DNA from 4 places in the Pseudoalteromonas sp. CNAT2-18.1 genome. Region 2 is predicted to be linked to each of the others. Evidence: predicted binding sites of a transcription regulator. Region 2 holds the regulator's gene; each other region holds the start of a gene.
What was found. Region 2 encodes sigma-54, which starts transcription at its own class of promoters, with help from an activator protein. Its sites were predicted from a motif close to GTTGGCACGNNNNTNGNNT; they were not measured.
Positions count from the first base shown of each region.

Region 1: glnA (glutamate--ammonia ligase) is a predicted target of sigma-54. The motif match lies at 2,563-2,581, and genes of this name have one in related genera.
Region 3: MHM94_RS15280 (LiaF domain-containing protein) is a predicted target of sigma-54. The motif match lies at 2,145-2,163, and genes of this name have one in related genera.
Region 4: flgJ (flagellar assembly peptidoglycan hydrolase FlgJ) is a predicted target of sigma-54. The motif match lies at 6,270-6,288, and genes of this name have one in related genera.

Region 1 is NZ_JAKRFR010000008.1:122,645-130,699, forward strand. Features, by position in the region: gene MHM94_RS17155 (DUF2959 domain-containing protein) at 1-69, shown strand, start outside; gene MHM94_RS17160 (hypothetical protein) at 44-214, opposite strand; gene typA (translational GTPase TypA) at 368-2,194, opposite strand; gene glnA (glutamate--ammonia ligase) at 2,638-4,044, shown strand; gene MHM94_RS17175 (DUF4124 domain-containing protein) at 4,210-4,743, shown strand; gene glnL (nitrogen regulation protein NR(II)) at 4,839-5,891, shown strand; gene ntrC (nitrogen regulation protein NR(I)) at 5,911-7,302, shown strand; gene MHM94_RS17190 (cyclic nucleotide-binding domain-containing protein) at 7,325-7,786, shown strand; gene MHM94_RS17195 (YacL family protein) at 7,783-8,055, opposite strand, start outside.
Region 2 is NZ_JAKRFR010000005.1:326,268-334,322, reverse strand. Features, by position in the region: gene pmbA (metalloprotease PmbA) at 1-564, shown strand, start outside; gene MHM94_RS13145 (VOC family protein) at 700-1,116, shown strand; gene MHM94_RS13140 (BON domain-containing protein) at 1,341-1,904, shown strand; gene MHM94_RS13135 (YqaE/Pmp3 family membrane protein) at 1,986-2,144, shown strand; gene mgtE (magnesium transporter) at 2,141-3,499, opposite strand; gene MHM94_RS13125 (HPr family phosphocarrier protein) at 3,616-3,888, opposite strand; gene rapZ (RNase adapter RapZ) at 3,888-4,733, opposite strand; gene ptsN (PTS IIA-like nitrogen regulatory protein PtsN) at 4,800-5,246, opposite strand; gene hpf (ribosome hibernation promoting factor) at 5,248-5,535, opposite strand; gene MHM94_RS13105 (RNA polymerase factor sigma-54) at 5,561-7,057, opposite strand; gene lptB (LPS export ABC transporter ATP-binding protein) at 7,082-7,807, opposite strand; gene lptA (lipopolysaccharide transport periplasmic protein LptA) at 7,807-8,055, opposite strand, start outside.
Region 3 is NZ_JAKRFR010000006.1:335,661-343,715, forward strand. Features, by position in the region: gene MHM94_RS15275 (sigma-54 dependent transcriptional regulator) at 39-1,379, shown strand; gene MHM94_RS15280 (LiaF domain-containing protein) at 1,418-2,113, opposite strand; gene MHM94_RS15285 (GGDEF domain-containing protein) at 2,348-3,517, shown strand; gene MHM94_RS15290 (hypothetical protein) at 3,593-3,979, shown strand; gene MHM94_RS15295 (hypothetical protein) at 3,997-4,350, opposite strand; gene MHM94_RS15300 (hypothetical protein) at 4,440-4,790, opposite strand; gene MHM94_RS15305 (amidase family protein) at 4,936-6,435, shown strand; gene MHM94_RS15310 (VTT domain-containing protein) at 6,425-7,015, opposite strand; gene MHM94_RS15315 (CBS domain-containing protein) at 7,223-7,648, shown strand; gene MHM94_RS15320 (MmcQ/YjbR family DNA-binding protein) at 7,656-8,039, opposite strand.
Region 4 is NZ_JAKRFR010000004.1:201,079-209,133, reverse strand. Features, by position in the region: gene MHM94_RS10235 (flagellin) at 1-360, opposite strand, end outside; gene MHM94_RS10230 (flagellin) at 750-1,754, opposite strand; gene flgL (flagellar hook-associated protein FlgL) at 2,033-3,280, opposite strand; gene flgK (flagellar hook-associated protein FlgK) at 3,286-5,295, opposite strand; gene flgJ (flagellar assembly peptidoglycan hydrolase FlgJ) at 5,299-6,234, opposite strand; gene MHM94_RS10210 (flagellar basal body P-ring protein FlgI) at 6,385-7,476, opposite strand; gene flgH (flagellar basal body L-ring protein FlgH) at 7,488-8,055, opposite strand, start outside.

The DNA of each region.
Region 1 (8,055 bases), on a different contig from region 2:
CTTATTGATGATATGAATCGTTCAATCGAAGACTCTAACCGCTTTATTGAGCAAATGAATCAAAGCTAACTCTCTTTGATAACCCACTGCCCGCATGATGGCGGGCATGTTCTACTTGTTGTACTACAGTAAACTGCCCCACCCCACTATCTAACTTTTCAATAGTCATGGTGAATGGCCATGCCCCTTGGCCATCGACATGTGTTAACCGCATATCCAGCACTAAATGTTCTTGCCTATCTAGGAAAAGAGTGAAATGAGCAAGACTTTATTCCAACGATTTCACACAGGTAACAACACCCAGAGCATTTGCTTTAGGCATAAAAAAACCCGCAACACAGTGCGGGTTTTTCAAATTAAGGGCTAATTAGCTCTTCTTTGACTCACGAGATGCGCGCTTACGCTCGCTCTCAGTCAATAATTTCTTACGGATACGGATGCTTTCCGGAGTCACTTCTACCAGCTCATCATCATCAATGAACTCAAGCGCTTGCTCAAGGGTCATCTTGATAGGTGGCACAAGTGTTTGCGCTTCATCAGTACCTGAAGCACGCACGTTGGTTAACTGTTTACCTTTTAGGGCATTAACCGTAAGGTCATTGTCACGGCTGTGAATACCGATAACCATACCTTCGTATACTTCAACACCATGGCCGATAAATAGCTTACCACGCTCTTGCAGGTTAAATAGCGCGTTAGTCAGCGCCTTACCTTGGGCATTCGCTATCAATACACCGTTCATACGCTGGCCGATCTTACCGCCTTTGTGTGGGCCGTAATGATCAAACGTGTGGTACATCAAACCAGAACCTGAGGTTAACGTCATGAAATCAGTCTGGAAACCAATCAAGCCACGGCTTGGGATCATAAAGTCCATACGAATACGGCCTTTACCATCTGGAGACATATCAGTCATTTCTGCTTTACGTAAACCCAGCTGCTCCATGATAGAGCCTTGGTGCTCGTCTTCACAGTCGATAGTCACTGTTTCGTAAGGTTCTTGGATTTCACCATCAACTTCACGCAAGATAACTTCTGGACGAGACACGGCAAGTTCATAGCCTTCACGACGCATGTTTTCGATAAGTACGCCCAAGTGTAGTTCACCACGGCCTGATACACGGAAGCTATCAGGGTTATCGGTCTCTTCTACGCGTAATGCCACATTATGAACTAGCTCGGCTTGCAAACGTTCAAGGATATTACGTGAGGTGACGTATTTACCTTCTTGGCCAGCAAAAGGTGAGGTATTTACAGAGAACGTCATGGTAACAGTAGGCTCATCAACACTCAGTGCTGGTAACGCTTCAACCGTGTTGACATCACAGATGGTATCGGAGATTTTCAACTCGCCAAGGCCACTCACCGCGATGATGTCGCCGGCAGTTGCCTCTGTCGCATCATGACGGTCAAGACCTAAGTAAGTAAGCACTTGGCCCACTTTGCCGTTACGTTTACTGCCATCAGCACCGACAATAGTAACCTGCTGATTTACTTTCACAGTACCACGCTTAATACGGCCTACGCCGATAACGCCAACGTACGAGTTGTAATCAAGCTGTGAGATTTGCATCTGTAGCGGCCCTTCTGGATCCGCATCTGGTGCTTCAACTTCTTTCACGATGGCTTCAAACATTGGCTCCATGTTGTCAGAAGGCTCATCTAAATCGAGCGTTGCCCAACCATTAATCGCTGATGCATAAATAACTTTAAAGTCTAACTGTTCGTCGGTTGCACCTAAGTTATCGAACAAGTCAAATACTTGGTCCATAACCCAATCAGGGCGTGCACCCGGCTTATCAACCTTGTTAATAACAACGATTGGCTTCAGCCCTTGCGCGAACGCTTTTTGCGTTACAAAGCGCGTCTGCGGCATTGGCCCTTCTTGTGCGTCAACAAGTAATAGTACGGAGTCAGCCATCGAAAGTACGCGCTCTACCTCGCCACCAAAGTCGGCGTGCCCAGGGGTATCGACGATATTGATATGGTAGTCTTTCCAGTTGATTGCCGTGTTTTTAGCTAGGATGGTAATACCACGTTCTTTTTCAAGATCGTTCGAGTCCATCACTCGCTCTTCGTTGCCACCACGGGTTTGTAGTGTGCCCGATTGCTCAAGCAATTTATCAACCAAAGTCGTTTTACCATGGTCAACGTGTGCGATAATCGCGATATTTCTTAACTTTTCGATGCTCATATATTTACTTAGAGGCTAACCCCATATTTCCTAAATGATCCACACCCAGCGGCGCGGGCCACCTGTGTCGAGTTTAAAAGGTCGCGTATTATCCCTTATAACGCCACTAGATGAAAGTTTATCCAGCTAATTAATTTACTTCCGTGCCTAACATAGCCTAGTCGCTTGACATAAAAATGACACCGAGACTGTGCTATCAGTGTTTTTTTAGTGCGCTCACTGTCTTATTTGAGTCATCCCTTGATACATGACAATGCAGCCTGAAAAATTTGCACTACAATGTAGCAAGTTCGCACCCTATTGGTGCAAAAAATAAGTTTGAGATTACCAAATAGAAAGTAACCCCCTACTAAACAGACACTTATACTTTTGGCATGGTTTAAGCTTACCCATGCACAAATGCAGTAAATTGCAGCAAATAATAATCCATAGTTGGAGGACACATGTCACAATCGGTATTAGATTTTATTAAAGAGCACGACGTAAAATTCGTTGACCTTCGTTTCACCGACACCAAAGGTAAAGAGCAGCATGTCTCTATTCCTCATCACCAGGCTGATGAAGATTTCTTTGAAGACGGTAAAATGTTTGATGGCTCTTCAATTGCAGGCTGGAAAGGCATTAACGAGTCAGACATGGTGCTGATGCCAGATGCTGAAAGCGCTAAGCTTGATCCATTCGCCGAAGAAACCACACTTATCGTACGTTGTGACGTTGTTGAACCTTCAACTCTTCAAGGCTATGAGCGCGACCCTCGCTCTGTGGCCAAGCGTGCTGAAGAATATATGCGCTCAACAGGTATTGCCGATACGATTCTGTTTGGCCCTGAACCAGAATTTTTCCTTTTTGACGATGTTAAGTACAAAACAGATATGTCTGGGTCAATGTATAAAATCGACGCTGAAGAAGCATGCTGGAACTCAGATAAAGATTACGAAGGCGGTAACACCGGTCACCGTCCTGGCGTCAAAGGTGGTTACTTCCCAGTTGCTCCAGTGGACTCATCACAAGATTGGCGTAGTGCCACTTGCATGGTGCTTGAAGAACTCGGCCAAGTCGTTGAAGCTCATCACCACGAAGTAGCAACAGCTGGCCAAAACGAAATCGCCACCCGCTTTAACACCATGGTTTTGAAAGCGGACGAAATTCAAGAGATGAAGTATGTTATTCACAACATGGCGCATCTGTATGGTAAAACCGCTACTTTCATGCCTAAGCCTGTGGTTGGCGACAACGGTTCAGGCATGCATTGTCACCAGTCTCTAGGTAAAGATGGTAAGAACATCTTTGCAGGCGACAAGTATGGTGGTCTATCAGAAGAAGCGCTTTACTACATCGGTGGTATCATCAAGCACGCCAAAGCTATTAACGCCTTTGCTAACGCTTCGACAAACTCATACAAGCGCCTTGTTCCGGGTTTCGAAGCACCTGTTATGCTTGCTTATTCAGCACGTAACCGCTCAGCGTCTATTCGTATCCCTGTAGTTCCATCAGAGAAAGCTCGCCGTATTGAGGTACGCTTCCCAGACCCTACAGCGAACCCATACCTTGCCTTCTCAGCGATGCTAATGGCGGGTCTTGACGGCATTAAGAATAAGATCCACCCTGGCGACGCCATGGATAAAGATCTATATGACTTACCTGCAGAAGAGGCAGCAGAGATTCCAACAGTGGCAGCGTCATTGCAAGAAGCCCTTGATTCACTTGATGCAGATCGTGAGTTCTTGACGCAAGGCGGCGTATTCACTGACGACCTTATTGATGCATACATCGGCTTGAAATCAGCTGAAGTAGAAAAGCTCAACATGACTACACACCCTGTAGAATTTGAAATGTACTACAGCGTGTAAACCGCATAACTACCACTTAGTTATATCATGTGTGTTCTCAAAGCCTGCTTAGCAGGCTTTTTTTATGGTAAAAAAGTTGTAAATAGACTAAAGTTAGGGTTTAACCAAGTAATTGGTTAATTTTCGGCTAACTATAAGAATAATAAACGTAAAATAGGAAGTAGCGTGACAACGAAGTGGTCTATCTTATGCGTTTTCATGGTTCTGGGTTTGAGTGCCTTTAACGCCAACGCAACCAATAAAAGCATCTATGTATGGAAGGATGAGAACGGTGTATTAGTTTTTTCTGACTCTCCAAGAAAAGGAGCTGAGAAGGTAAAGTTAAACTCCCCAGCGATGAGTATGCCCTCAACTGACACGCAAATTCTTGAGCAAGATAATAGCGCTGACCAAGGAATTAATTTCTCCGTCGCTATTACCACTCCAAATCAAGAAGAAACAATTCGTGATAACACCGGCTCTGTACATGTTACAGGCCAAGTATCACCGCGCTTTATGCAAGGCCACCGCGTGCAACTTATGCTCGATGGAAAGCCTTACGATAAACCACAATCATCAACGGTGTTTGTTATGCGTAATGTTGATAGAGGGGCGCATCAAGTACGGTTGCGCCTAGTGGATGGCAATGGTAAACAGCTGGCCACTTCTGAACCTGTGACATTTTATCTGCATCGCCGTTCAGTGATCACAGGCCCTTAAGCTGCATATCACTCCGGGTTGCGCACCGATTGGGCAACCCGGCTAAATACTGCTAAGATAATTCGCACCAAATTGGTGCAACACCGAAATTAATAATGAAGCTTCCTCGTGATTTTTTCCAACAAATGTGGGAAAACCTACATACCGCTATTTTAGTCTTAGACCAAGATTTCAATCTGGTGTATGCCAATACTAGCTGTACCGAACTCCTTGGGCTAGGCTTAAAGCGCATCGTGGGCCAGCCTTTCAAAGCATTATTTAATTACCACTCGGTAGAATTAGAGCGCATCGCTGACTATACCCTTAAACAAGGGGTCGATTGCCACCAACACAGAGCTGACGTGGTATTCGTAGACTCTCGCCATGCCAATTTGGCGCTCAACTGTCGGCGTTTAAGCCACCAAGATCAGTATTTTCTACTGTTTGAAATTCGCCAAACCGACGAAGAAATTCGCCTTGATCAGGCGTCTAACCAAATGCATCAACACCAAGCGGCACGTGCCTTAATTCGTAACCTTGCTCATGAAATTAAAAATCCTTTAGGAGGAATACGCGGAGCGGCGCAATTATTGCAATATGAGGTTGATCAGCAGGAGCGGGATGAATGTGCACAGCTTATTATTGATGAGGCTGACCGTTTACGCCATTTAGTAGACAAGTTACTCGGCCCGAATCAGCGTTTACAAAAACAGGCTATTAATATTCACCAAACACTGGAGAATGTTTTACGCCTTTGCACTTTGGATAGCAGCAAGGCAATTACCTTGCACAAAGATTATGATCCGAGCATTCCAGATGTAAAGGCTGATGGTGATAAGTTGCAACAAGTGCTTCTCAATATCGTGCGCAATGCTATGCAAGCACTCAGTGAAGGGGGCCATATTAATGTTAAAACCCGAGTGCGATACCATGTACGCCGACACGATACGACACTAAAAAAAGCCCTGCAGATCAAAATAACTGACAACGGCCCGGGCATTGCTCCGGAGGTTAGAGAGACCTTGTTCTACCCCATGGTGACCAATAAAGAGGGGGGCTCAGGGTTAGGGTTATCTATCGCCCAAACTCTCATAGACCAACACCAAGGGTTTATCGAATGTGATAGCTGGCCGGGCCATACCGAGTTTACACTATACTTGCCACTGTAATTGGGCCACGAGGTATACGATGAAATCTGTTTGGCTAGTCGATGATGATGCGTCAATTCGCTTTGTATTACAAAAAGCACTCTCCCGTGCAGGCTATGAGGTAGAAAGTTTCGCCAACGCCCATGATGTACTCAGTGCCTTGGAGTTTTCAAAACCGGCCGTGTTGCTCTCGGATGTGCGCATGCCGGGTATGGATGGCATGCGCTTATTGGAGCAGATCAGCGAAGATAACCCCAATCTACCGGTGATCATTATGACGGCCCATTCAGATTTAGACTCTGCAGTGCAGGCATTCCAAAAAGGCGCCTTTGAATACCTAGCTAAGCCCTTCGACCTAGAAGAAGCTGTTAGTGTTGTTGAGCGAGCCATGCGTGCGCATTCGCAGAAAAAAGCGAAAAAGGCCAATAGTGAACAAAAGCGTTCAGTTATTATCGGTGAAGCCCCCGCCATGCAAGAGGTGTTTCGCGCCATTGGCAAATTGAGCGCATCAAGCATGAGCGTACTTATCAATGGCGAGTCTGGCACCGGTAAAGAGCTGGTTGCCAGTGCCTTACACCAGCACAGCCCACGTAAAGACAATCCGTTTATCGCCTTAAATATGGCGGCCATCCCTAAGGATTTGGTGGAGTCAGAGTTATTTGGTCACGAGAAAGGCGCGTTTACTGGGGCTGACAGCGTTCGTAAAGGGCGCTTCGAACAAGCAAATGGCGGAACGCTCTTCCTTGATGAAATTGGCGATATGCCACTTGATGTGCAAACTCGCCTACTGCGTGTACTCGCCGATGGCGAATTCTACCGTGTGGGCGGCCATCAAAGTATAAAAGTTGATGTGCGCATCATCGCTGCCACTCACCAGGATTTAGAGCGTTTAGCTCAACAAGGTAAGTTTCGAGAAGACTTGTTCCACCGCTTAAATGTGGTTCGCTTAAAGCTGCCAGCTTTGCGAGAACGCCCAGAAGACATAGAGCAACTGGCAGAGTACTTCCTCAATAAAAGCGCTCAAGAGTTAAAAATTGATAGCAAGACGCTAAGCCCTCAAGCATGTGATCAAATGCGCTTGTTCAATTGGCCTGGAAATGTGCGGCAACTTGAAAACACCTGTCGCTGGCTAACGGTAATGGCTCCCGGTGAGTACGTAACCGCAGAAGACTTGCCGCCAGAAATACTCAATGCGCAAACGTCTCAAGTTGATGCCGATTGGTTGGACTTATTCCAACAATGGCTAAACAATGAGTTTAAGCAAGGTAAAGACAATGTCTGGCCAGAAATTCAAGCACAGCTGGAAACCAGGCTGATTAAATCGGCCCTTGCTAGCTGTGGAGGGCATAAACAGGATGCTGCTCAACGCATCGGATGGGGCCGCAACACGTTGACGCGTAAGCTAAAAGAGCGCAATATAAACGCCAATTGACGCACCGACGAAGAGGATAGGCATGAAGCTGATTGAACATATTGCCATGTATAAACGCATGGAGATTATCAATCGCGTGCCTTTCTTTCGCAGCTTTGAGTTAGCCGAGCGGCAAATGCTCTTAGAGTCATTTTCGCAGCTGTACTTATGCCAACAAGGGCGCTACGTATTCAAGTTGCACGAGCAAAGCCAGCAGCTATATATCGTGTTAAGCGGCGAGCTGGTAGTGTTCCGCCAATCTGACCATAAAGAACTGGGCCATATTCGACCTGGCGACTTTGTCGGTGAAGGTGCCTTTATTGCCCACCGCGAGCGCAGCACTAATGCCAAAGCGCTCACCGACACCATAGTGTTAGCCATTGAGCCACTGGCTTTAACTAAATTACCTGTGGTGGTGCGTGAGAAAATAAAAGATCAATTGATACTCGGTATGAGCGAGCGCATCGCCCGCCTCAGTAGCCTGTTAGAGCGCCATACTCCTTAGCGAAAATGCCGCCACGCACTCGCTAACGCACGTAAATCCTCGACTCCGCACCATGCTTGCAGCTCCGATTCATCAAGTGCGAGGTCGTCACCACTATAAAGCGCCAATGTCTGCTCGTCGTCATGAAATAAGCCATGACTTTGAAAACACGCCTCACCATCACCGAGTAGCAATCTCATTTCTCGTCCCTGCACGAGCTGCTCTGCAGTGCTATCAAGAGCGGTAAAAAACGCTTCAATGAGCTCATCGTTTTCATAGAGCTCGTCATT
Region 2 (8,055 bases):
ATTGGCGGCGGTGCGCTTTATCGTAAGTCGAGCTTTTTGCTCGATAGTCTTAATACCCAAGTTTTCAGTGATATTGTTAATATCAGTGAGCGTCCGCATCTAGCCAAAGGTTTTGCTTCTTCACCCTTTGATGCGGAGGGCGTTAAAACGCAAGATCGTGAGATTATTCACGGTGGCGAACTGCAGACCTATCTATTAGCCAGTTATGCGGCGCGCAAAATGGGTATGACCGCCACAGGCCACGCCGGCGGTATTCATAACTGGTTGGTACAGCAAACCCATGATGATTTGCACGCTTTGCTTAAACAAATGGGTAAAGGGCTGCTAGTGACCGAGTTGATGGGGCAAGGCGTCAATACTGTCACCGGCGATTACTCGCGCGGGGCGGCCGGATTTTGGGTTGAAAATGGTGAGATCCAATACCCAGTCAGTGAGATTACCATTGCTGGCAACCTTAGCTCGATGTTTAAAGGCGTTGCTGGCATTGGCGGTGATGTCGACCCTCGCGGCGGGGTGTTAACCGGTTCGGTGTTAATTGAACAAATGCAAGTTGCGGGGCAGTAGCTCAAGTAACACTCTAAAGCCTAGAGCCCCTCTCTAGGCTTTTTTAAATAAATTCTAAAAAAAGTGCTTTACCTCAACTTAAGTTGAGGAAATACCTTAGTCCCTGAAATAATAAATCATCTTCGGGAGAACGTTATGTATTTAGAGCATGTAAACCTAGTCGTGAATGACATCAACCAAGCCCTCAACTTTTATCGTGCCGCTTTTCCACATTGGCGGGTGCGCAGTCAAGGCGAGGGGTTATGGTCGGGGAAGCCGCGTACTTGGGTGCATTTTGGCGATGATTACCACTACCTTGCTTTTAGTGACAATGGCATTGGTGACAACCGTGATCTCAGCGGCCATCAAGTTGGTTTAGCACACTTTGCTTATGTCACAGAAGATCTTGATGGCGTCATTCAACGACTCCAAGACGCGGGCTTCGAAGTTGATAAAGTGGGCCCTGAAAATCCTTATCGTCGCAACGTGTACTTTAAAGACCCAGCTGGTTTTGAAGTGGAGTTTGTTGAATACGGATCGGATATTCCAGCACAGAGAAATAACGACCTATAGACTTAAATGCTGCTAAAAGTTGCAAAATAAACACTAAATAAACGTAAATCTCTTGATTGTTCTCTTTTCGGAAATTTTTTCACTGAGGTGTGTAACTTAGGTAAGGTTGTGCCTAAATGATTACTGAACAAGTGTCTTATATCATTGATTTTATTGATAAAATAAAGTTGGCAAGGGATTCGCAACACTTAAAGCGTCACAAGCAATAGTAAGGAGACGACATTATGAAAACGTTCACTAAGACAATCGTAGCTGCAGCTGTACTTGGTTCTACTGCCTTCACTGCCCAAGCAAATGATTGGCAGAACGAGAGTAAAGATGCATGGATTGATGGTAAAGCTGAAACTGTGCTGCTACTGAATGGCAACCTGAACAACTTTGATATCAACACTGATGTGAAAAATGGCAAGGTTATGCTCACAGGTAAAGTAGACAGCGAGGTCGATAAAGAGTTGGCCGAAGAGCTGGTAGTTAGCCTAGATGGTGTAAACGATGTAGAAAACCAGCTAACGGTTATGAACAACGAAGAAGGTATGAGCCACAATGATGATGCAGGAGATACTGGCAGCGATTTAACCGACGCTAAGATCTCGACGGTAATCACTACCCGTCTACTGTTTGATTCAGAAGTCGCTGGCACTGACATTGATGTTGATACCGACCAAGGTGTCGTTACGCTTAAAGGCAATGTTGATAGCGAAGCCGAGCGTGACCTTGCGATTAAAATCGCTGAAAACACAGAAGATGTTCGTGAAGTAAACGATGAACTGCGAGTAATGGCTGAATAATTAGTTGTAAGTTCTCGGTAGAAGGCCCAGCGTTGCTGGGCTTTCCTTTATCTACAAGCAGGCTTAATTAGCGGAGCAATCATGGACATTATTAGAATCATTTTCTCAATTCTTATTCCCCCACTAGGTGTATTTTTGCAGGTGGGTTTAGGGATGCACTTTTGGCTTAATATTTTACTAACCTTACTAGGCTACTTCCCTGGCCTTATTCACGCTATCTACATTATTGGACGGCGTTAAATAAGGAACCAAGTCGCGGTTCCAAGGAATGCGAAGATACCTACGATGTCGGTAACTGTGGTCAGCACTACATTACCGGCGAGCGCCGGGTCGATATTCATTCTCTTCAGAATTAAGGGAATAACCGCACCAGCAATACCCGCAGCGAGGAGATTCATAAACATCGCAAAGGCGATCACTAAACCAATTGTTAAATCCCATTTCCAAAGCGCGATGGCGCTACCGATAAGCAAAGCCCACAGCACCCCATTCAAGGCCCCGATGGCGAGCTCTTTGGTCAGTATAAATTTCTGGTTGGTGGCGTTAATATGGCCAAGTGCGAGGCCTCGAATAACCAAGGTCAGCGTTTGCGAGCCGGCCACGCCCCCCATTGATGGCACAATACCATTGAGCACGGCTAAAAATGGCAAGATACCCAAGGTGGTTTCGAAAAAGCTCGCCACAAATGCGGCCAGCATCGCGGTCAATAAATTTACTCCAAGCCAAACGGAGCGCCGCTGAGTACTTTTAAATACCGGTGCAAAGGTATCTTCTTCATCATCTAGACCGGCTAAGCTCAGTAAACTGTGTTCAGCGTCTTCACGGATAACATCGACGATATCATCAATGGTAATACGCCCAAGTAAGTGCGCCTGATCGTCGACCACAGGGGCCGAAATCCAGTTGTGGCGCTCGAACAGCTGCGCCACTTCAGACTCATCCATGGTGATTGGAATAGATTCACACTCTTCATCCATGATGTCGCGCACGATGGCATCTGGCATGGTGGTTAGCAAAGAGCTCAATGGCATTGAGCCTAAAAAGCAGTTATTTTTATCGACTACGTAGAGCTCATCGGTGCCTTCAGGTAACTCGCCTTTGAGGCGTAAGTAGCGCAGCACCACATCAACAGAGACATCGGGACGGATAGTCACTGTATCGGTATTCATCAGCGCCCCAGCTGAGCGCTCCTGGTAAGACAGAGCCGTAGTTGCACGGTCTCTATCTTGGATATCCATTGCCTCAATAACGTCTTTATAAACGGGCTCTGGTAAGCTTCGTAATACTTCCCCTAAGTCATCATCGTCCATGTCCTCTGTCGCTGCGGCGATATGCTCAGGCTCCATGCGTGAGATAATGCTCAGGCGTACATCTTCAGAGAGCTCTTCAAGTACATCGCCTTGGACATCAGGGTCGACGAGCGCCCATAGTTTAGAACGTGTCTTATGGGGCGATGATTCTAATAATAATGCGGTATCACAGGGCGCAGTTTTGGCGAGAAGCCTGCGTACATGAACAAACTGGCCGCTATTAAGAGCTTCGGTGACTTCTTGAAGTTGTTGCAGCGGGTAATCTTGTTCATAGGCTTCTGGCATAGGCATCCCTTAAATACAAAAAATGGGGTGGGAAATAGCGTGCAAGCAAGCGCTTACAAGCCGTTGATTAGTTTAACCTAACTAAATCAATGATAGCAAAAGTAAATGCCTAAGGGTTATTCTTGTTCGTGGAACTTTTCTGCAATGAGCGCCCCGATAGCTGCCAACGCGGCGTCGGCATCAGGGCCTTCACACTGCACGCGCACTTCCTTACCTTTGCCGCTCTCAAGGAGCAGTAAAGCCAAGACACTGTCGGCCTGTGCGCTCTTATCACCTTGATATAACATTATTTCGGCATCAAAATTCATCGCCAGTTGCGCCAATTGTGAGGCTGCACGAGCATGTAGGCCTAACTTGTTTTGAATAATAAAAGTACCTTCAACCATCACTATTTTTCCTGCTCTCGATGGCGAATTTTCACGTTCGGATAAGTATCTAAAAAGCGCTCTCCCAAAGTTTGGGCAAGGTACACTGAGCGGTGTTGACCCCCAGTGCAGCCAATAGCAATGGTTAAATAACTACGGTTATTACGCTCTAGGTGGGGTAACCAAGTTTGAACAAAAGTTTGGATCTGCCAAGTGAACTTTTGCACGATTGAGTGACTGGCTAGATAATCTTGAACGGGTTGGTCTAACCCTGTGAGCGCCTTTAGTTCAGGTTCCCAATGGGGATTGGGGAGAAACCGCACATCAAACACATAATCAGCATTTTTTGGAATGCCATGTTTAAACCCAAAAGACTCAAAAGTGATCAGTAATTGCTTGTCTTTTTTACCCAGCACTTTTTCACGGATCATCTCCGCCAACTGGTGAACACTGAGCTCAGTTGTATCAATAATAAAGTCGGCGTGGGAGATGAGTACATCAAGAAGCTGCTTCTCTTCACGAATAGCGACATCCAACGTCATATTTTGCATGGATAAGGGGTGTAGTCGACGAGTTTCAGAGAAACGCTTTATCAACGTTTGTTCGTCACTATCAAGGTAAAACAGCGAAGGCTTAGCAAACTCAGGCAGGTAAGCGAGAATGTCGTTAAATTCATGCTGTTCTTTGGGCAAATTGCGCACGTCGATACTGACGGCAATTTTGTCATAATTTGCTGAAACACTGCGCACCAAGGAGGGGAGTAAAATAACTGGGATGTTATCTACGCAATAGTATCCAAGGTCTTCGAGCACCCGTAACGCGACTGATTTTCCAGAACCCGAGCGACCACTGACAATGATAAGTTCCATCCGACAACTCCTTGTTTTACCCCAAGACGCACATTTAAACCACACCATGAACCAATACGGCGCGCATTAGTCGGCGATCAATTGATAAAGCTCTTGATCGCTGCTCGCCGAGCGCAGTTGTTTACACAGTTGTTTGTCTTTTAGTTTATCAGCAATTGTCGCTAAGGTCTTCAGGTGTTGTTCAGTCTCATTAGCCGGCACTAAAAGTGCGACAAAGATATCCACTGGACGGTTATCAATGGCATCAAAGTTAATGGCTTCGCGATTGGTTACAACAATGGCAATCGTACTGTCGATACCATCGAGACGGCCATGTGGAATAGCAACGCCTTTGCCGATGCCAGTACTGCCCAGCTTTTCGCGGGTTAGCAAAGCATCAAGTACCGATTGCTCGCTGAGGTGAGGACTGTGCTGATGAGCCACCTGAGAGAGGTACTCCAGCATTCTTTTTTTGCTATTAAAAAGGACCGCAGCTTTGCTGCAGTCCTTGGTAAAGAGTGAATCTAGGTTCATGTTAGTGACGAGATAATTTCTCTTTATGTTTAATCACTTGACGGTCGAGCTTATCAATTAAGCCGTCGATCGCCGCATACATATCCTGGTGCTCTGCGGTTGCGAACAGTTCACCACCGTTAACGTGAAGAGTAGCTTCTGCTTTTTGTGTTAGTTTTTCAATATCAAGAATGACATGCACATTATTTATATGGTCAAAGTGACGCTCTAATTTTGCAAATTTGCTATTCACATAGTTGCGAAGAGAATCAGTGATTTCTACGTGACGACCGGTAAGATTTAATTGCATAAGCATTTTCCTTCTTGTCTAACGTCTATATCAAACTTTTACGCTGATTTGACGGTGGAATGGCTAGCGATTCACGATATTTAGCAATCGTGCGCCGAGCCACTTTAATTCCTTGCTCGGCTAGTACGTCGGCAATCTTGCTATCACTCAACGGTTTAGCAGGATTCTCCGCAGCTACTAGCTTTTTGATCAATGCTCGAATCGCTGTGGACGAGCATTCACCTCCGTTTTCGGTTGTAACATGGCTGGAGAAAAAGTACTTCAGCTCAAAAATACCCCGTGGTGTATGCATATACTTTTGGGTGGTCACACGGGAAATCGTTGACTCATGCATTTCCACCATTTCGGCAACGTCATTAAGCACCATTGGCTTCATTGCCTCTTCACCATGTTCAAAGAATGCCTGTTGTTGTTGAACAATGCAATTAGTTACTTTAAGTAGCGTATCATTGCGTTGTTCCAAGCTCTTTATAAACCATTTCGCTTCTTGTAAATGCGAGCGAATAAATTGACTATCACTTTGCGACTTACAGCTTCGCGACATTGATGCATAGTGATCGTTAACGCGGATCTTAGGCATACTATCTGGGTTTAATTCAACCACCCAGCGGCCTTTAACTTTCTTCACCGATACGTCTGGAATCACATACTCTGACTGCTCTCGCACAATCGTGGCTGCAGGAGTCGGATTTAAACTGTGTATCAGTGTCATCACCTCTTTTAACTGCGCTTCTTTAAGCTTAGTCTTTTTCATCAAGGTGCGATAGTCGCGACTACCAAGCAAATCAATATAGTTACAAACTACCTCTTTGGTCTCTTCAAGCCAAGGGGTTTGTGGGTCAAATTGCTTGAGCTGGATCAACAAGCACTCTTGTAAAGAACGCGCACCAATTCCTACTGGATCAAAGAGTTGGATACGCTTAAGAACGGCTTCAATTTCATCGAGCTCGATACCATCGTCTTGTTCATCATGATTCAAGCTTTCCAGCAGATCTTCACAACTGACCGTTAAAATGCCGTTGTCATTGATGGCTTCAATGATAGCTGTGGCGATGGCCTCGTCGGTGGCACTAAAAGGTGTTAATTGCAGCTGCCACATTAAATAATCATGTAACGACTCGGTGGTTTCGCCTTGGTAGATAGACTCATCTTCTGGCATAGGCCCAGAGGAGGCAACGGGAGCCGCACTAATATACTCATCCCAAGACACATCCATGGGCAAGTCTTCACTGATGGACTCGTTGTTCATGGCATCAGCACTTTCAACTTCATCCTTACTGGCGCTGGCCGTCTCGGCGGTATCGTTATTTTGGTTGTCGGACGTCGACTCTTTTTGCTCTTGGTTGTCGTTATTGTCGGCGTAATTGTCTTCTTCAACTTCAAGTAATGGGTTGGCGTCCAACGCCTCTTGAATTTCTTGTTGGAGATCCAAAGTACTGAGCTGCAACAGGCGAATCGCTTGCTGCAATTGTGGGGTCATTGTTAATTGCTGGCCTAGGCGCAGCTGTAATGATTGCCTCATGTATCTCTAACAATCCTTTAATCGTTATAATCTAAACTGCTCACCCAAATAGACGTCGCGAACCGTTTGATCGGCAAGAACTTGCTCTGGAGTGCCAGAAGCAATGAGCTCGCCATGGGAAACAATGTATGCGGTTTCACATACGTCTAGGGTCTCTCGCACGTTGTGGTCGGTGATTAATACACCAATGCCACGATTGCGCAGATGCTCTATGATTTTCTTTATATCTAACACTGAAATAGGGTCGACACCAGCAAAAGGTTCATCCAACAAGATAAACTTGGGGTTTGCCGCCAATGCTCGCGCTATTTCTACCCGGCGACGTTCGCCACCAGATAACGCCATTCCTTGTGAGTCTCGAATGTGCTGTATATTAAACTCATCAAGTAGGCCCTCAAGCTCGCTTTCACGCTCTGCTTTGCTTAAGCCCTTGCGGGTTTCTAGAATGGCCATCAAATTTTGAAAAACTGTCAGCTTTCGAAAAATAGATGATTCTTGCGGTAAATAACCAATACCTAAGCGCGCACGAGAGTGCATCGGCATCAAAGTGATATCCTCATCATCAATACTGATGGTGCCTTTATCACTGGGTACCAAGCCAACTATCATGTAAAAAGTAGTTGTCTTACCGGCTCCATTAGGGCCGAGCAAGCCGACGATACTACCTGCTTGCACTTCTAAGCCCACACTTTTGACGACCTCCCGGCCTTTATAGCTTTTCGCTAATTTTTGTGCTTTAAGAGTCGCCATTATTGCTCTTTCTCCGGCGTATCGTCACTTTGTGGTGTTAATGTTGTGCGCACTCGTGTGCTGGAGTTTTCATCCTTTTCGGCGGTGATCAGCTGTTTGGCAATATCATAGCTTATAGTTTCGGCAACGATATGCTGGTCGGCCATGGCAATCTTAGCATCACCTTGAATTTTTAGGGTCTCAGAGGCGACGTCATAACGAATTTCCAGCGCCTGTGCAGAAATCTCAGTGCCATCTTCCATCACTTC
Region 3 (8,055 bases), on a different contig from region 2:
ACTTGTTATTTTTACAACTCTTTCAAGGAGAGTGATGTATGCACCAGGTTAAAATGTTTGTACAACTCAGCGATCCCGAGCTGGTCTCGAAGCTGGCTAAATTAGAAGTATTAAAAAAGTTTCAGCTGGTCTACGCAAACGAGTTTGAGCCGTGGGAAGCGCAAGTTGCCCAGTCGGGGTGTGATATTGCATTGGTGGAACTCGAAGAATTCAATGAACAAGGATACAACACCCTAAATGACACCGACGCGTTATCGCACGTTGAGTTTCTATTTTTAAGTAAAGGTAAGCCAAATCCATATCTTGATAAGTTGATGCGCGATGGTGCCGGGTTCCACTGCCGTGCCCCGTATGATTTGGAACTGATTAGCGAAACTCTGCAAGACAGCTACGAACTGTTTGGTGAAGCCAGCCAATCAAGTAAAGCTGTTGAGTCCAGCGACCTTGACCAATTTGGTTTATTAGTCGGCTCTTCTAAGTCTATGCACAAGTTGTATCGCACTATTCGTAAGGTCGCACGCACTGATGCCAACGTGATGATTATTGGCGAAAGTGGTGTAGGTAAAGAGCTCGTTGCCAATACCGTTCATATTGCTGGCGATAAGCCACAAGCACCTTTCGTTGCGATAAACTGTGGTGCGCTTTCCCCAGAGCTTATAGATAGTGAGTTATTTGGTCATGTGAAAGGCGCATTTACAGGTGCACACCGCGATCACCAAGGGGTCTTCGACCAAGCTAAAGGCGGTACGCTGTTTTTAGACGAAGTAACAGAGATGCCATTAGAGCAACAAGTTAAGTTACTGCGCGTGCTCGAAAGCGGAGAGTATCGCGCCGTAGGCAGTCAACAAGTGAAACATGCTGATGTGCGTATTGTTTGTGCAACCAACCGTAACCCGCAACAAGCCATTGATGATGGCATTTTCCGTGAGGATTTATACTTCCGCTTAGCGCACTTCCCTATCCGAGTGCCACCACTGCGCGATCGAGGCAATGACATCACCGGCCTCGCTGAGCACTTCCTTGCCTACCGTAATGCCCAAGAATTGAGCCACAAACGTATCGCTACCGATGCACTTAGCCGCATTGCTGCTTATAACTGGCCAGGCAACGTACGGGAGCTAAAACACACCATTGAACGAGCGATGATCTTGGCCGATGACGTAATCAAAGCCGAACATCTTTCATTGGGTGAATCAGTAAGCAAAAGCGACAGCAACAGCGTCGATATTCCTACTGGCGTTTCCTTGGAAGAGTTGGAAAAAGCGGCAATTTTGAAAAACTTGGAAGAGAACGCCGGCAACAAAACGGACACCGCTGAACAATTAGGTGTTAGTGTGAAAACACTCTATAACAAACTAGAAAAGTACTCTCAGGACTAATCAGTTTGCGGGGCTTGCTATGAACAAGCCCCGACATTCTAGCCATCATATCGGTTACGGCTTTTACCCTGCTCTCGGCCATCAAATAAATCACGTAAATCAAAGGCAAAGGCCTTTAATTTCTCTTTCATCGTTCGCTTAATACTGACTTCCACACTCCCGAGAATAATACGCCCATGGATAATAATGCGCGGTCGCTGTTTATCTTCGTATCGCGGCCCAAGTGAGACCCGCTTATTAACCAGTGACCCCATGATATTGGTGGTCTGAGTTTGCACATCTACACTCTCTGGCACCACAATTTCATCACTGCCCAAAATACAATTAACGTAAATGTGTACTTCAGGGTGAGAAAAGATAGCGTTGGTAAAGTCTAATTCAATGCTTCCCAAATAATTGTTTAGATGAATCTCTTTAGGGACAACCCATTCACCGCTGCGTTGGTCCGAGCTTAATATGGCGGTAATTTTCTCACCATTAACCTGCTCGCTACTTTGCGTGAAAGGAGTGCGCATACGTGCCGCCTTCTCGCTGTTGTAGCGTGGGTCGCTGTGCAGCGGCAGATCAGCAACCAATGTTGCTAGTTGCTCTTGGCAGCTGCAGTCATACGCTTGATCAAGGCGACGTTCAAACGCCTGCGCTGAAATTTCACCATGACTGTAATTTAAAATTAGCTGATCGATGATCTCTTCTTTTACTTGCGCTAACGGCCTGTCCTTTAAAGGAACACTCATGTTCACACTCCTGTTGTCGTTTTGCTTACCTAAGCAAAATCAGCGCCAAATATTAATTCCTTTAGTTTCAGTCAGATGGAGATTAAGCCAGTTCACCGCATTCGCCAAAACCACCATATTTACGCTTAATTAACGATATTTTAATTATCTTTACTGAGTAACTCCCCATGGCGCGGGTTGCGACGCCAAGTAGGTGAACTAAACTTCAAGTGTCTCCCCAACATCCCGAGTGCCATGTTACATCTACCAACATTGATAGTGGTATCGACTTTACTAAACGCCTTTATTGGCGTCTTTTTGTTGTTGGTGTTTTACCAACGTGCACAACGAAGCTTTTTGTATTGGGGATTATCTTGTCTGGTATTTAGTTTAGCTGAAATAAGCGCGACTCTGCGTGTGTTTATCGACTTACCGGTACTGACCCATTACAGCGCCCAACTATTGATGATAACAGCGCCATTGCTGGTGCTAAGAGGTATACTCTGGTACAGCTCTTCAAAACACCATAACCCGTTGTTTATCTATTTTATTCTGGGTTTCAGTGCGTTGTTACTGGCGTTGTTGCACCACCAACCACTGTGGGGGCAGATTTACACTTCTATGGCTATTGCCACACTATTCTTTGCCGCTGCAGCGGCTATTAGAACAACAACCAAAGGCAATATATATGCCGCCACTTTGCTTGTTCTCGTCACCTTGCATGCGCTGGTAATGTTGGTTCAAACGGGCCTGTTGCTTACCAATTTGTTGCACTGGGAGCAATCATTACCACCTTGGACCAAACAGTTAGTTCTTGCTGTTCACTTACTACTGACCACGTGCACGGCACTAGTGTTTCCGATGCTTTTTTTCATACGCTCAGAAGCTAAACTCACTAACTTAGCTAATTTCGACCCACTCACAAACTTGTACAATCGTCGTGCGTTTTTCTATGAAGGCGAAAAACGACTCGCGCAGTGTATTGCTAAGCAGCAGCCGCTTGCAGTCATGATGATAGATTTGGATTACTTTAAGAAGGTCAATGATCAGTTTGGTCACGATGGCGGAGACGCTGCGTTGCAATGGGTGAGTCAGCGCATTCGCGAGCAACTCAGAGAAGATGATTTAGCTGCGCGTATTGGCGGAGAGGAATTCGCAGTGATTTTAGCCAATACCCATCAACGCACGGCGCTCAAAGTGGGCGATCGCTTACGTAAGGCCATTGCCGAGGGCTCATTTTATTGGCACCATCAGCGCCTGCCGCTGAGCATTAGCATCGGCGTCACTTGCCGAGAAAGTGGCCATTTTGATATTAAAAAGATGCTGATTGAAGCGGATAAAGGCCTTTACGAGGCAAAAAGCCGTGGCCGTAACTGCTTGGTTGAAACCCATCATAGCGACACCACCACGGCTTCTACTGGCTAACACAAACCGACATACAAGGGTTTGAGTAATAATAACTTTTAAGAGACAATAACGCTTTTACACGGAGATCAGTAAATGCGTCACACCCTTGTCATTGCTTTGGTGGCCTTATTCACCCTGAGTGCCTGCAAAACCACAGTGCCAGTGCGAGACTTTCCTTATAATGCCATTCCTATGGCTCAGAGCCAAAACCACAGTGATAAGGATATTGAAAAAGCCATTATCAAAGCATGCCTGCAGCTCGGCTGGCAGTGTGCAGCTAAAAGCGAAGGGGTCGTTGCTGCGGTGCTCAATATTCGCACTCATCAATTGACGGTTGATATTAATTATACCCCGAGCCAGTTTTCGGTAGAGTATGTTGACTCTGTCAATTTGAGATACGATGGCAAGAAAATCCATCGCCAGTATGTCAATTGGGTCAATAATTTAATACGCCATATTCAGGCTGAATTAGTAGTCTAACGCAACGGGGTATTGCCTCACTTTGAATGTGAGCGGTACTCCACCTTGCCGTCTTTATGTAAATTAAACAACCACACCTGTTCGCCATGATAATACACAAATTCGTAGCCTGGGTATGGGCTTTGCTGTAACCGGCTGGCAAAGGTATTGATATCCGCTGGCGCAATTTTAAAGCGTCCCGTCGCCCGTTTTCTATCGGCATGGGTGTTAACTTGAAATGCCTTGGCCGATAACGGCAATACCTCAGGTAGCTCCCCCTGCTCAAATAGTTGTGCTCTGTGTGCATCTGCATAACTTGCGTAATAGCGGGTTTGTGGTTCGCTACACGCCGCAAGTGATAACGTCAGTAACAACCCTGTTAGTAATCGCACTGTTTGCCCCTTTGCTCTATTCGAGCTTATAACCTAGCGACTGATCACTGACCCTAGGCTTAACTTTAGTGCTGCAACTAAGGAGGGAGCTAAAATTGCAGCTGAGCGATATTAGCGCCGCAATAAAAGCAATGACGGCGACGAGGGCTCACCTTGTGGCCACAGTCTTTGCAGTGACTCGACGATGCGACTTTACCGTCGAGTTTGCCATCACGTAGGTCGATTTCCTCTATCTTTCGTAAAATATCGCTGCGGCTGACTCCCATATCTTGCAACAACTCCAATGCCGCTAAATTCATTAAATATAGGGAGTCGATTTTTTCTTCCAGTGCCTGCAAATGCGCACTATTACCTTGCGAACGGTGTTTGTTTTGGTCGTTCGTGACGTCATTTTTACGGATACGAAGGTCTTGAAAGGCTTGGTGTAAATATTGGCTCATAGCTATCGTCCATGGGTTATCAAAGAAGCCATAGTAACGCAAATGGCACCGATGTTGGCAAGCGCTTCACTCACCCTATTGCAGTTGACCGCAGACAACGAAGGCCGCTAATCTAAAGGCACATAATAACAACAAGGATACGCTCGTGAACCACACCCGGCTTACGATATCAACACTGCTCTTGTGTATGGCCTTCAGCGCCAATGCGCAAAAGACCGAAACAGTGTCGCACCTTCAACAACAACTTCATAGTGAACAGAGCTCTGCCACTAAGCTTACCCAACACTATTTAACACGTATTGACGCGCTAAATGATAACTATCGTGCGGTGATGGCCATTAACAATAACGCCCTACACGATGCGCAGCGCCTTGATAACTTGGCTCGTGAAGGTCAATGGCAAGGACCACTTCATGGTATGGCGGTACTGGTGAAAGACAATATAGCCGTTGCTAACATGGCCACTACAGCTGGGGCCTTGGCCTTAGCACAGAATGTCAGCAGCGCTGATGCCCAGGTCATTTCTCAGTTACGCAGCGCCGGAGCCATTATCCTCGGTAAAGCCAATCTTAGCGAGTGGGCGAACTTTCGCTCCAACAGCTCTTCATCTGGTTGGAGTACCCTAGGTGGACAAACGGCTAATGCCGTTGATGCAACCCGTAGCCCATGCGGCTCCAGTTCTGGCTCAGCCGTGGCGGTAAAACTGGGCTTCGCGCCCCTCGCGTTAGCCACTGAAACCGACGGCTCGATTGTCTGCCCTGCTGCGGCAAATGGTGTTTATGCGCTCAAACCTAGCTATGGTCAAGTCTCCCGCGTGGGTGTGGTGCCGTTAGCTGAAAGTCAGGATACCGTTGGAGTAATGGCTAATTCGCTAGCGGATGTGTTATTAGCGACTCAGGTCATCGCCGCACCCGACACCCAAGACCCAAATCACCACGCCTTTCGCACCATCAATTACACAGAGGTAAAGCCTAGTAAGGCAAAGGAATTAACACTTGGCTATGTTGATTACAGCCACTTTACCGCCGAGACCCAGGCTGTGTTTAAAAAGCAGCTCAAGCAATTAGAGCGCCATGGCATTAAACTTATCGAACTGCCTCAAGCTGATCTGGGTAGTATGTACCGCCAAGAGTTCCAAGTGTTATTGTATGAATTCAAACGCGATGTGAACGCCTATCTGGCCGCCACGCCAGCGCAGGTAAAGGTGAAAACGCTAAGCCAGCTGATCGCCTTTAATGAACAGCACCAAGATCGCACCATGCCCTACTTCGGTCAAGAGCTGTTACATCAAGCAAATGCCATCGATTTACAAGCCCAACGCGAAGATTACTTGGAGGCATCACAGCAGTATCGCCTCACTGCGCGTAATGCACTAGAACATTGGTTCACAGCAAATCAGCTCGATGCCATTATCAGCCCCACCAACTCTCCGGCATGGAAGATTGATAAAATTAATGGCGATCATTATCTCGGTGGCGCCAGCACGCTCGCTGCCGTGGCAGGTACGCTCCACATTACTCTGCCTTTAGCTGATGTTCAGGGTCTGCCTGTAGGGTTTTCTGTTATGGCGAATGTCGGCGGCGATGAACAAGCCATTGCAGCGGCCAAAACCATTGATTCACTGCTTGAGCACACTAGCCTTTAAGCGCGTTTGCTGCCCACCACAATAAAAGCACCGCAATAGAGAGGCCAGCAATGGCCTTTGTTTTGTGTTTTCTGATCACTCGCTCGGCATGATTACCAGCAAAATATACCACCGCCGCCAAGCCAAAATAGCGAATTGAGCGCGCTATTGCACTGGCTAAAACGAACATTAATAGGGAGTACTTGGTCGCTCCCGCAGCCAGCATCGCTATTTGGAAAGGAATAGGTGCAATACCTAACGTGAGCACAAACCAGAATCCTTGTGCTTGCATCTGTTGTTTGACTTGTTCAAATTGCTCAGGGCTAGAGAACGTATCAATGACCCACTGACCGACCAGGTCAAACAAAAAATAACCGATGGCATAACCAAATAAGGCACCGACTATACAGCCCAAAGTAGCCATAAGCGCGATTAACCATAGTTTATCTCGTCGTGCTTGCATCAATGGCACCATCACCGCTTCTAAAGGAATAGGCACAATGGTCGACTCTAAAAAAGAAGCGAAAGTGATGCCTTTGAGCATATGCTTCGAGTCTACGAGTTTTTGGGTCTTATGCTTTAACGTTTTTGAAATTGCCATCCAATGTGCCTTGTATAAAATTCAAAAGTTTAGTGTGTACTAATGACTCTGTTATTGTTCGCTCAGCAAAGAAGCTTTATAAGCTTATATTTACTACACTTAATGCAGTCTTATAGGCTTTTAGTCACGTATAAGACTGTTAAATGTCATAATAAAAACAGTGTATCAGCAGTCACTTTAACCGTTTCTGTATGGGAACCAGCGCCTATGAAGTTAAGTAACTTAATGAGCACGCCAGTGGTTACTTGTTCACCCGATGACACCCTGCGCGTTGTCAATGATATTTTCAAACGCACGCAATTTCACCATGTGCTGGTGGTAGAGCAATCGTTATTAGTTGGGGTCGTCTCTGATCGCGATATTTTTAAGGCATTAAGCCCGAATGTTGGTAAAGCCTCGGCATCCAAAGCCGACTTAGCCACTCTCAATAAACGCGTTAGCCAAATTATGACTCATTCCCCTGTTTGCTTACCAGTACATGCGCAACTTATTGATGTGGTGAAGTTATTTAACGAACATATTATTACCTGTGTGCCTATCGTTAATGAACAGCGCCAACCGGTGGGGATTGTGACTTGGCGCGATATTATGCGTCTGTTACTCGAGCGTTATCAAAGCAAGGCCGGTAAATAAGCAGACACTAAAGTAACGACAAAATCTGTTCACGCTCTTTCTTGGGCATGTTACTCACCACCAAAGTGTAGGAATTATCTATCATTCTTTGGATTTCGCCCGCTGGAATGGAGCCATCCAGTATCACCGTATTCCATAGCTTTTTATTCATATGATAACCAGGGATGACCGCAGTAAAAATATCGCGCAGAGCCTGGGCTTCATCAGGATCACACTTTAAATTTACGCGCCAGTGGCGATTGTCTTTATCTTCTTTCCCCATTTTTCTAAGCGCTAGGGTGGCAAACATTTTATCTTTTACCTTGTAGACGTCGACCCCAGGGCCAAAGGGCTGCGCCACTGAGCTCAATGGCTTAGTGAGCAAATAATCATGTACGCCTTGACTGTCCATATAAACTCCTTTTAAG
Region 4 (8,055 bases), on a different contig from region 2:
AGATAGCTGGCGAATTTCTTCTTGAATAGCAAGCCTATCTTCGTCAGTGTTAGAGCCGTTCGCTGCTTGTTGAGCAAGTGTTCTCATACGCTGGAACATGGATGTCACCTCATCCATCGCACCTTCAGCGGTTTGCGCTAAGGAGATACCATCATTGGCATTTCGGTTACCTTGGTTTAAACCGAGGATTTGTGACTGCAAACGGTCAGAAATCTGTAAACCTGCCGCATCATCGGCAGCACTGTTAATACGCAAGCCAGAAGACAAGCGTTTAAACGAGGTATCTAACTCATTACCAGAGTTCATTAACTGACGCTGTGCATTAAGCGCACTGACGTTGGTATTTACATATAAAGCCATAATAGCCTCTCTTTCACTCTCAATTAGGTTATTAACCGCTGCTTGCGGCGAATTGTTTCCACACTAGGGCGGATCCTTTACGCCGCTTTCAGAGGGGGCTTGGCAATTATTTGCCGTTAAAAACCCGCGCTAGCCGCGTATAAGAGTAAGTGAGCAATAAGTGGGCCAATATGAAAAAAGGGCCATTACGGCCCTTGTGTTTGAGAGTGAAATCGACTGCCAAAAAATTGTTATACTTTTTGGCATAATAGCTGCTTATACTGAGAGAAGTTGGGTGGGATGTAGCACCCTGCCCAACTTTGGGATTTTTTTAGCAATTAGCTTCCGCTTTAAAATCCAACTTTGCGCCCTTGCTAATACCCCATCAGCAAGGGCGCTTTTCATTTTACTTATCCAAGAAGACTTAATGCTGCCTGTGGACGCTGGTTTGCCTGACTAAGAATGGTCTGGCTTGCCTGTTGCAAGATCTGGTTCTTAGTTAGGTTAGCGGTCTCTTGAGCAAAGTCTGCATCTTTAATACGTGACTTCGCCGCATTCAAGTTTTCAGAGATATTCGCTTGGTTACGAATCGTTGATTGGAAACGGTTCTGTACTGCACCAAGCTCAGCTCGTTTCTTATCAACTACCGCAATCAACGAGTCCATACCTGCCATCACTAATTGTGCATTCGCTTGAGTAGATACAGACAGCGATGAAGCTGCTGCGAACACTGCGCTAAACTGCATATCAGCAAGAGTAACCGTAGAGTCCATACCTGAGATGGTACTTACATCCCCTGCGGTATCTAAAACACCATTTGTACCTTGAAGCGTTTTACCGGTTACCGCTGAAGCAATCGCTGCAATACCCGAGAGCGTAAAGCCACCATTTGCTGTTAGCGAGTTATCACCATTAGCCGATGTGCCTACTTCCTTCATACTGAAACCGATGGTTTGCACCGCATCAGCACCTACTTGGAAGCTCGCTTCATAAGAACCATCAAGAAGGTTTGTACCACCAAACGTAGTGTCAGAAGCGACACGGTTAACTTCATCCATCAAGGCACGAATTTCTTCTTGCAGTGCTAAACGGTCTTCATCAGTGTTTGAACCGTTCGCAGCCTGTTGCGATAGAGTACGAACACGTTGGAACATACTGGTTACTTCGTCCATCGCCCCTTCAGCGGTTTGTGCTAAAGAGATACCATCATTGGCGTTACGGTTGCCTTGATTCAGGCCCATGATTTGTGAACCTAAACGGTTACTAATTTGTAGACCTGCCGCATCGTCAGCTGCGCTGTTGATACGAAAACCTGATGATAAACGCTTGAACGAGGTATCTAACTCGTTACCTGAATTCATTAACTGACGCTGGGCGTTCAGTGAACTTACGTTAGTATTTACATAAAGTGCCATGTCATTTCTCCCACAGTAAACTTTGAATTTACTCTCAAACTGTCAATTACTAAGCGAAAGCTTGTTTTTTGACGTTTTGCTAAGTTACTTAGGTTATCGGGCGAGCACTTTTTTCCTTTAGTATTTTTTTATACTTTTTTTCAACACTATGAATTTAAATATAAAAATTAATAACTTTACTTATAAGTTGGTACGTTGAGGCAGGAGAAGAGCGAATAGTTATAGGAACAAAAAATAAAAAAGGGCCTCACGGCCCCAACCACAAATAGCAACCTCAACTAACCGATATAGTCAAATAAGGATAAGTTCGACAAGCGGTTAAAAGTGGCTTGCGAAGCCTGCAGTGCAGTCTCATGACGAGTTAACTCGGTTACCGCTTCAGCCATATCCACTTCGATGAGATCTGCTTTAGCCTCTTTGTTATTAACATCAACGTCGGCATTGGAAAACTCAATGCGCTCGGCTGTATTAAGACGTCCACCTAGGCCAGCTTGAGTCAGAGACACTTGATTTTGGGCGCTACCCAACTGTACTAAGCCATCAGCTAAAACTTGATGATAGTCCTGCATAGCCAAACCCGGGGTGGTAATGTTATTAATCAAATCTTCAAGGGTGTTAAGCACGTTGTCTCGCCCCGGCGGGGCCAAATCGAAGGTCGCCTGTCCAGGAGCTGCGCCTTGAATATCAATTTCCATACCAGCAAACTTAATCGGCTCACCGGGAGTGTAGGTCCCAGTAACCGCAGGCGTTAATGGCGCCCCGTCTTGCAGTATTTGATAGCTATCGGGAGGGCCGGCCGTGATATCCACCGTCATCGTGTTGGCGGTTGCGCCAGCGGCTGGGTCTGAGTTGTAATTTTGTTTATGAAATTGGTCAAAAGCGTTTTGTTCGTTCACATACACTGTTGCCGAAGTCACACCGCCGCCGGGCGTTGCTGTATTGCTGTCAACATTTAAACGCGTGGGTACTTTTTCAAAAACATCGAAACCATTGTCTGATGATTTAATGCTCACTCCCTCGGCAACCGTAACTTTATGTTGGCCTTGGTCGCCACCATACTCGTAACGCCCACTTGCACTATTAAACTGGTAACTCTGGTTGTTATCTTGATAGCCAGAAAAGATAAACTTACCGTCTTCAGACTTGGCATTCATCAAATCAAGCAAGTTAGCCTGGATGGCTTTTAACTCTTCCGCTAAACCTTTACGGTCTTGCTCTGTTAATGCACCATTACCAGCCTGTACGGTAAGCGTATTAGCACGTTGAATAGAGTCTTTAATGTTTTTAAGGACACTGTCTTCTGTCTCTAAACGACTGTTGAGCAAATTAAGGTTCTTGGTGTATTGCTCGTTACTAGCAATAGCATCACCATATAGCATGGCTCGCGTTGTTGCAGAGGGATCATCAGATGCAGTTAACACGCGCTTTTGCGTATTGATCTGCTCTTGTGCTTTGGCAACCTTAACCTGGTTTTCTAAAATACTGGTTAAGCCTTTTTGATAAATTTGATTATTGGATAAACGCATATTACTTACCTCGCGGAGCTAAGCAGGCTATCAAACACCGTTTGTGCTGTAGAGAGCACACGCGCTGATGCCGCATAACTTTGTTGAAAGCGCAGTAAATTAGCCGCTTCCTCATCTAAATTGACACCTGACATCGACTCATACCAAGCGTTCGATTGCTCCTCCAACGCAGAGAAAGCCGCATGACTGGTTTGTGCTTGGCTAGTTACAATCCCTATATCAGTCACTATACCTGCGAATGCCTGGTTGAATGTTTTGAGATTATCGGCGCTGCCACTGCTGAGCACATTTTCTCGCACTAACTCTTCGCTTTGTAGCCCAGCGAGTGCCAGGCCATTACGGTTATCGTCAAAACCCCCGGTATTAAACTCGAGGCTAAATGTATCACCTGCAGCCGGGTTGCCCTCAATATTAAAGTCAAAGCCATAGTTAGCGTACGGTGCTCCTGCTTGAGCGAGCATATTTTCAGCAGGCGGTGTAATGGTAAAAGTCGTTGTACCGTTGCCATCGGTAATCGTGTACTCGTTAGGATTACCTGTTTTTTGCAAGCTGATTGGCCCATTCGTCAAGCTTGGCGGCGGGCCCACAGTGATGCCCGTTGAGTTGGCAATATCAGTCACAGAACCGGGAGAAATTGCCGCTTCACTGACGTTATTTAACGCTGTTTCGGTGCGAATTGGCGACGCTAATGCCAGCTTTTCTGGCCGCGTGGTCGCCAACCCAACATTGCTGGCTGCAAAGGCATTTAACTTGATATCAAAGCTATCTCCCGCCGCTGGCGCACCTGTCACATCAATATCTAAGCCATAAGACTCGCCACTTGTTACTGTGGTTGAGTCTATCACTCCAGCCGTTACGTTGGCCGTCGACGGCGTACCGATAGGCTCACCTTTATTATTAAGGGGCACTATCTCTACGGTTGTTGGCGAGGTAAAGGTAACACGGAAATCCGTTGCCGGAATCTCTTTGCCCATCCCCTGCTCTAAACCAGCCTGCAAATTGCCCGATCCCGCATTAGCGGCGAATGGTAAGCCGTTGACGGTGGGCAAAGTGAACAGATCACCTCCTATTTCACCGTTGGCGTCCATCCCCAAGCGGTTTTGCTGGTTGAAGGCATCGGCCAATGATAAGCCCATTTGCCCCAGCTGATTTTGCGCCGGTATGAGTACCTCGTCTCGATAAGCCAGCAGGCCACCAATCTCGCCTTTTAAGCTGTTGGTATCAACCTCTAAGCTATTGGCTTGTCCGGAGGTCACATCAAGGCGAAGTTCCTTAAGGTTCGGATCTGGATCGCCATTTAACGAGAACAAGTTGAAGCTACCATTTTCCATAACCAAAGCTTCACCTGTGGACATGAACACCAATTTTTCACCATGAGGTCCGTCAAGTGTTTCTAGGTTCATTAGCTCTGAAAGATCTTTAATCGCTTTGTCGCGCTCGTTATAGACCGAGCTGGCATCAGCTTGATCTTTCTTGCCATGAACAGCCGTAATTTGGTTATTCAGCTCACTAATTTTCTCAATTAAGCCATTGGCTTCATCAGCAAGGATCCCAAGCTGATCATTCACCACACTCTTTTGTTGCGACACAATCCCTGACAACCTATCCATCTGATTAACAAAGTTCTCCGCGTTGGTGAAGAACAACGAGCGGGTAACGTTGTTAGAGGGCTGATTCAGCGCCTCTTGCAAATTATTAAACATGCCATTGATTTGCGTAGATAGACTATTGGACTCCTCAGAGAACTGACTATCAATACGCTGTGCTTCCTCCATAAAGCGCTCAAAGAAGGAGCGATTAGAGGTGTCTCTGTTGAGTTGCTGTTGTGCAAACTCATTGAGCAGACGATAGGTTTGCCCACGGCCAACCTGATTGTCGAAGGTGGTGCCATGCTCTGTACGCTCGCGCACGTAGCCTTCGGTATTAATGTTGGCAATATTTTTACTGGTAGTATTAAGCAGCTCGGTATTGGCACGAATGCCTGAACTGGCAATGTTTAGTAGGTTAAATGACATGATCTACTCTCCTTGCCTTAGCAGATCACCGGCTAGGGCGCGTAATTCGCTTTGCCCTAACACACGTTTAATTTTCTCTGCATACTGTGGATCGGTGGCGTAGCCAGCTTGTTGTATAGCGTCGATAAACTGATGAGGCTTATCGGCCACATCTAAAGCCTGCTGGTAACGGGGATTAGTTTTCAAAAATGAGACAAAATCATCGAAACTTTGCTTAATAGAGTCATACACTCGGAACGGTTCTTTGCGCTGAACCGCAACTCCTCCTTCATACTCTAATGTTGGTTTTACAGTCGCTTCCCCCTGCCAGTCACGGTGCGCTTTGATATTAAATAAATTGTTCGAACTTTCACCGCTCGCAGTTTTAATAATGTGCTTGCCCCAACCAGTTTCCAATGCAGCTTGAGCAACCATAACACCGGGGTGCACACCGATTTTACCGGCCGCTTCACGGGCAACGTCCCACACCCCTTCGACAAACTCTTTGGCATTGGCGAAATCGGCTTTGTGAGCGATAGGAGATGCCTCAGTGTGTTGTTCTTGGGTTTTCACTTGCGCGTTGTTTAATCGTGCATCACGCAAAGCTGACGCAGGCATATAGCTGTCTTTTTGTGGCGATAACTGTTGCACAATCAAATCGGCCAAGCCCAATGAGCCATTCGCCGATAACTCACTGGAGAGCTGCTGATCATGCATGTCTTGGAAGTATTTAACGCTGCTGGCATTAAACGGACTGTCTTCATCTTCGAAGGCTTCATTGGCTTTGCGCATGCTTTTGAGCAGCATTTGCGTAAAGATAGACTCAAACTGCTGCGCTGCTTGCTTTAAGGCCGCGCGCTCGCCGTCGCTGCCGGCAGGCTGTTTTAACGCATCTTGACGAAGCTTATCTAAGCTATTGAGATCGAAGACGCTTTGCGTTTGCAGTTGGTTAGCATCCATAAGACTGACAAAGTTATGACTAGATGCAAAAACTAAAGCAAAAAACGTACCACTGACTTTATAGTTCTGATTAACAAGAACTTAGATGGCTATAAAAACAGCAAACCCCAAGGCTTTGGGCACTTGGGGTTTGCTGTTGCAGTATCAGATTTAAATGACCACCAACTGACCATTAATAGCACCAGCCTCTTTTAACGCCTCAAGAATGGCCATTAAATCTCCCGGTGCGGCGCCCACTTCATTAATTGCGCGCACAAGGTCGTCTAAACTCACCCCGGGGTCAAAAACAAAGGCACGCGAGTCGTCTTCACGCACATCAATAATACTTTGATTGGTCACCACCGTCTCACCCTCGGCCAATGCATTAGGCTGCGACACTTCTGCATTTTCGGCGATGGTCACTGTGAGCCCGCCATGAGTAATAGCCGCTGGCTGCAACTTAACATTTTTGCCAATCACTATGGTGCCAGTACGGGAGTTGACAATGATTTTCGCAGCATTATCGGCAGGAGTGAATTCAAGGTTTTCCAGCGTCGATAAATAAGCAACTCGTTGCGAAACATCACGTGGGGCAGTTACGCGCACTGACGCCGCGTCCATTGCCATTGCGGTATTCGGCCCGACAAGATTATTAATGGTATCGGACAAGCGCTTCGCGGTAGTAAAGTCAGGGCGATTAAGATTAAAGGTAATGTAATCCCCTTGGGTAAAGGGACTCGGGATCGCGCGCTCGACAATGCCGCCATTAGGAATTCGACCCACAGTTGGCGTATTGACCACCACACGTGAGCCATCAAGCCCTTGCGCGCCGAGGCCACTAACAACTAAGCTACCTTGAGCAATAGCATAAATATTACCATCGACACCTTTTAAAAAGGTTTGCAATAAGGTACCACCGCGTAGGCTCTCGGCACTGCCTACTGAAGATACAGTGACATCCATACTCTGGCCGGGTTTGATAAACGCCGGCATATCCGCATGAACGGCAACCGCTGCAACATTATTAATCTTTGGCTTAAGGTTGGCCGGCAAAGTAATGCCAAAGTTATTCAACATCGCTTTAAAGCTTTGTTCGGTAAAGCGGCTCTTCTCTCCCGTGCCAGGCAGACCCACAACCAGACCATAACCCACTAATTGGTTACTACGTACGCCCTCAACCATAGCCACATCTTTGACACGCTCGGCAAAACTTTGCCAGCTAGTCAACGCCATGCAGAACACGATAAGGTTTAACCATTTCATGACTGGACTCCTTAGAATGGGAACAAAGTGCTCATAAAGAACCGTGATAACCAACCGGCACTTTGCGTTTCTTGCAGCTCACCTTTGCCAGAATATTGAATACGCGCATTCGCGATACGGCTACTTTCTACGGTGTTTTCGGAGCTCACGTCAGCTGGGCGAACAATGCCTTCTAAGCGAATAAACTCCTGCCCAGTATTAAGCGTTAACCACTTTTCGCCACGAATCACCAAATTACCATTGGGCAGCACGCGCATCACGTTCACGGAAATATTGCCTGACAAACTGTTGGATTGATTAGATTTAGCGTCGCCGGTGAACGAAGCATCTGAGTTCACACCCATTTGAATGCTATCTCCACCGATATTGACCGGATTGCCGCCTAAACCAATAACCGGCTCTAACCCCAGCTCGGTTTCTCTGTCAGTTTCCGTTTTTGCCGTTTTTGATGCTTGCGTTGACTCACGCAGTACCACAGTAATGATATCTCCAGTACGCAACGCTTTCTTATCGGCATACAAATCGTTCGCCAATACGGGGTTGAAAAGGCCGCCACTTTGGGTCATGTTTTGTGTTGCT